2 regions of the Streptomyces sp. NPDC012466 genome follow, and region 2 is predicted to be linked to the other one. Evidence: riboswitches for the same ligand, from Rfam matches in the RefSeq annotation. Region 2 holds a riboswitch; the other holds the start of a gene.

Region 1 (2,197 bases), on a different contig from region 2:
CGTGCTGGAGAAGCTCGGGGTCAACCTGGAGCTGCCGTTGCACCGGGTCGCCGAGGTGGCCGAGGAGGCCGGGATCACCTTCTGCTTCGCCGTGAAGTTCCACCCGGCGCTGCGGCACGCGGGCGCGGCCCGCGGCCAGTTGGGCATCCGCACGGTGTTCAACGCCCTCGGCCCGCTGACCAACCCGGCCCGGGTCCGGGCCCAGGCCGTCGGTGTGGCGGATCCCCGCATGGCACCGATCGTCGCGGGCGTGTTCGCCGAGCGCGGCAACTCGTCCCTGGTCTTCCGGGGTGACGACGGCCTCGACGAGCTCACCACCACGGCCACGTCGCGGGTGTGGATCGTCCGGGACGGCGAGGTGACCGAGGAGGCCTTCGACCCCCGGGACGTGGGCCTCGAACTGGTCCCCGTGGACGCCCTGCGCGGTGCGGACGCCTCCTACAACGCGGAGGTCGCGCGGCGGCTGCTGGACGGAGAGACGGGGCCGGTGCGGGACGCGGTGGTGCTGAACTCGGCCGCGGCCCTGGTGGCCCTGGAGCCCACCACCGCGCCACTGGCCGAGCAGATCCGTGCCGCGATGGTGAAGGCGGCCCAGTCGATCGACTCCGGTGCGGCGAAGCGGACGCTGGAGCGCTGGGTGGCCGCGAGCAACACGTAGGGAACCCGGACGGCGTCCCGCGATCCGGACTCGGGTTGCGGGGCGCCGATCTTTTCGCGTACGTTCCTGGCAGGTCATGAGTGACAGTCATGAGGCCCCGGCCGACTGTCCGGCAACCCTCCGTCCGTGGCGGGGTGCCCCGGGTGAAGACCAGGCCGCAGGCAGCGAGGTCTGTGGCAAGCGCGTGACGAGGAGTCTCTCGTGAACCAGCGAATGCGATAGGGCCGCAGAGCCCCGCCTCCGCACCCCCTTGTTCCTTCACCCCCGCTTGTAGCCGTACGTGCTCGCGGGCGGATTCCACCTGCCTTCACGGGAGTTCACCCATGTCCGTCTCCACCGTTGCCGCCGCTCAGTCCGTTTGTGCCCCGCTGCCCGTTCTGGGCCGGTATGTCACCGTCCCGCTCGTGACCGGCGGCGAGGTCACCTACGCCGCCCTCGACTACGCCGCCAGCGCCCCGGCGCTCCAGCGGGTCTGGGACGACGTGGCCGCCTACGCGCCGTACTACGGCAGCGTGCACCGCGGCGCCGGGTACCTGTCCCAGCTGTCGACCGACCTGTTCGAGAACGCCCGCCGGACCGTCGCGGAGTTCCTCGACTGCCGCGAGGGCGACCAGGTGGTCTTCACCCGCTCCACCACCGACTCCCTCAACCTCCTCGCCGCCGCGCTCCCCGCCGACTGCCAGGTCTTCGTCTTCGAGACCGAGCACCACGCCGCCCTGCTGCCCTGGCGCAACGCCCGCGTGACGTGCCTCGACGCCCCGCGCAGCCCCCGTGAGGCCGTCGAGACCCTGGAGCGCGCCCTGGCCGGCCGGGACCCTCGCGAGCCGGCCCTGGTCTGCGTCACCGGCGCCTCGAACGTCACCGGCGAGCTGTGGCCCGTACGGGAACTCGCCGCGGCCGCGCACGCCCACGGTGCGCGGATCGTGCTGGACGCCGCCCAACTGGCCCCGCACCACCCGGTGTCCGTCGCCGGCCTCGACGTCGACTGGGTCGCCTTCTCCGGGCACAAGCTGTACGCGCCCTTCGGCTCGGGTGTCCTGGCCGGACGGGCCGACTGGCTGCGCGCGGCCGAGCCGTATCTCGCGGGCGGCGGCGCCAGCCGCAAGGTCAGCCGGCGGGAGGACGGGGGAGTGGACGTGGAGTGGCACGACAGCGCCGCCCGCCACGAGGCCGGTTCGCCCAACGTCATCGGCGCCTACGCCGTCGCCTCGGCCTGCAAGGCGCTGACCGAGGCCGGCTTCGACACCCTCGTGGCCCGCGAGCAGTACCTGGTCCGCGCGGTGCGGGAGGGCCTCGCCGGCGTTCCCCAGGTGCGGTTCCTGTCCCTCTTCGGGGACGACGCGCCGCGGGTCGGGGTGCTCTCCTTCGTCGTCGAGGGCTGGAACAGCTCCCACTTCGCCGCCGCCCTGTCCGCCGAGTACGGCATCGGCGTGCGGGACGGGCTGTTCTGCGCCCACCCGCTGGTGCGCACGCTGCTCGGCAGCGACCCGCAGTCGCAGGGGGAGTGCGGGTCGCCGGAGGCCGTGCCCGGTGAGAAGT
Region 2 (2,197 bases):
ATCCCCGGTGTTCAGCACCACGGTCGTCTTCGACGGGTCGAGCGCACCGCTCTCGATCAGCTTCTTCGTCACGCCCACCGTCACACCACCGGCGGTCTCCGCGAAGATGCCCTCGGTCCGGGCGAGGATCTTGATCGCGTCGACGACCTGCTCGTCGTTCACGTCCTCCACCGCACCGCCGGTGCGGCGCGCGATGTCCAGCACGTACGGCCCGTCCGCCGGGTTGCCGATGGCGAGGGACTTGGCGATGGTGTCCGGCTTCTGCGGGCGGACCACGTCGTGCCCGGCCTTGTACGCCGTCGACACCGGCGAGCAGCCCTCGGCCTGCGCGCCGAAGATCTTGTACGGCTTGTCCTCGACCAGACCGAGCTTGATCAGCTCCTGCAGACCCTTGTCGATCTTCGTGAGCTGCGAGCCGGAGGCGATCGGCACGACGAGCTGGTCGGGCAGCTGCCAGCCGAGCTGCTCGCAGATCTCGTACGCGAGGGTCTTGGAGCCCTCGGCGTAGTACGGCCGCAGGTTGACGTTGACGAAGCCCCAGCCCTCTCCGGCCGGGTCGCCGATCAGCTCGGAGCAGAAGCGGTTCACGTCGTCGTAGTTGCCCTCGATGCCGACGAGCTCGCCGCCGTAGACCGCGGCCATGACGACCTTGCCCTGCTCCAGGTCGTGCGGGATGAAGACACAGGAGCGGAAGCCGGCGCGGGCCGCGGCGGCACCCACCGCACCGGCGAGGTTGCCGGTGGAGGAGCAGGAGAGCGTGGTGAAGCCGAAGGCGCGGGCGGCCTCCAGGGCCTGGGCGACGACGCGGTCCTTGAAGGAGTGCGTCGGGTTGCCGGAGTCGTCCTTGACGAAGAGCTTGCCGGCGTCGACACCCAGCTCGCGGGCGAGGTTGTCGGCCTTGACGAGCTTGGTCCAGCCCGGGTTGATGTTCGGCTTGTCCGCCACGTCGGCCGGAACCGGCAGCAGGGGGGCGTAACGCCAGATGTTCGCGGGGCCCGCCTCGATCTTCTTACGCAGTTCCTCGGTGTCGTAGGCCGAGAAGTCGTAGGCGATCTCCAGCGGGCCGAAACACTCCTCGCACGCGAAGACCGGGCCGAGGGGGACGCGGTGACCGCACTCGCGGCAGCTCAGCGCCGCGGCGGGACCGAGGTCTACGGTGGAGTCAGTGGTGCTTGCAACAGTCTGCACAGCCATGTGAGGCGAGGCCCTTCCTCATCTTCCTCACGACGCGTTTCGCCGTGAGACGGATTTGGCACCTTCCCTAGCCGGGAGCCTCGCGAAGTGGTCGCCAGTGACCTACGAGAACCGACTGGAGGGTTGCCGGGGCTTCATCGGGCCGTTTCCCTCTGCCCCTCTGGATGAGCTGTATGTGGTTGTAGGCGGCGGGTGACCCCGGACATGCGATGGTCATCCGCGTTGTTCAAGACTGTAACCGACGACCAGGACAGTTGAGATAGCCGTCCGAACCGCGAGATGGATCACAGTCCGTCCCGCCTGGAGTACGCAGAGGAGCCGCCACGGTGCTGGAAGAAGTCGAGCGGTGGCTGAGCACCCGTTCCTGGTCCGCGAACGATCGCCCGCTCCACCAGATCCTGGCCGCCAAGCAGCGCACGGGCCAGACGGTCAGCGTCGTGCTGCCCGCGCTCAACGAGGAGGCGACGGTCGGTGACATCGTCTCCGTCATCCGCCACGACCTGATGCGGCAGGTCCCGCTCGTCGACGAGCTGGTCGTCGTCGACTCGGGATCGACCGACCGCACGTCCGAGGTGGCCGCCGCCGCGGGCGCGCGGGTGGTGCACCGGGACGGGATACTCCCGCGCCTGCCCACCGTGCCCGGCAAGGGCGAGGTGCTGTGGCGCTCCCTGCTCGTCACCCGCGGGGACATCGTCTGCTTCGTCGACGCGGACCTCAGGGACTTCTCGTCCGACTTCGTCTCCGGGATCGTGGGCCCGCTGCTCACCGAGCCGGACGTGGACCTGGTGAAGGCCATGTACGACCGTCCGCTCGGCACTGAGTTCGATCCGCTCGCCTCCGGCACGACCGCCGGGCAGGGCGGCCGGGTCACCGAACTGATGGCGCGCCCGCTGCTCAACATGCACTGGCCGCGACTGGCCGGCTTCGTGCAGCCGCTCGGCGGCGAGTACGCGGCCCGCCGCTCCCTGCTGGAGCGGCTGCCGTTCCCCGTCGGCTACGGCGT

The links. A riboswitch is a leader RNA that binds a small molecule or an ion and turns the genes downstream of it on or off. The one in region 2 is predicted to bind S-adenosylmethionine.
Region 1: it holds a riboswitch for S-adenosylmethionine, as region 2 does, so the genes downstream of both, ACFY9E_RS32805 (aminotransferase class V-fold PLP-dependent enzyme) here and thrC (threonine synthase) in region 2, are expected to answer to the same signal.

The regions. Positions count from the first base shown of each region.
Region 1 covers NZ_JBIBEQ010000010.1:304,219-306,415, reverse strand. Annotated here, with positions in the region: gene trpD (anthranilate phosphoribosyltransferase) at 1-658, shown strand, start outside; SAM riboswitch class IV at 731-847, shown strand; gene ACFY9E_RS32805 (aminotransferase class V-fold PLP-dependent enzyme) at 982-2,197, shown strand, end outside.
Region 2 covers NZ_JBIBEQ010000006.1:435,093-437,289, forward strand. Annotated here, with positions in the region: gene thrC (threonine synthase) at 1-1,194, opposite strand, end outside; SAM riboswitch class I at 1,210-1,365, opposite strand; gene ACFY9E_RS24050 (glucosyl-3-phosphoglycerate synthase) at 1,521-2,197, shown strand, end outside.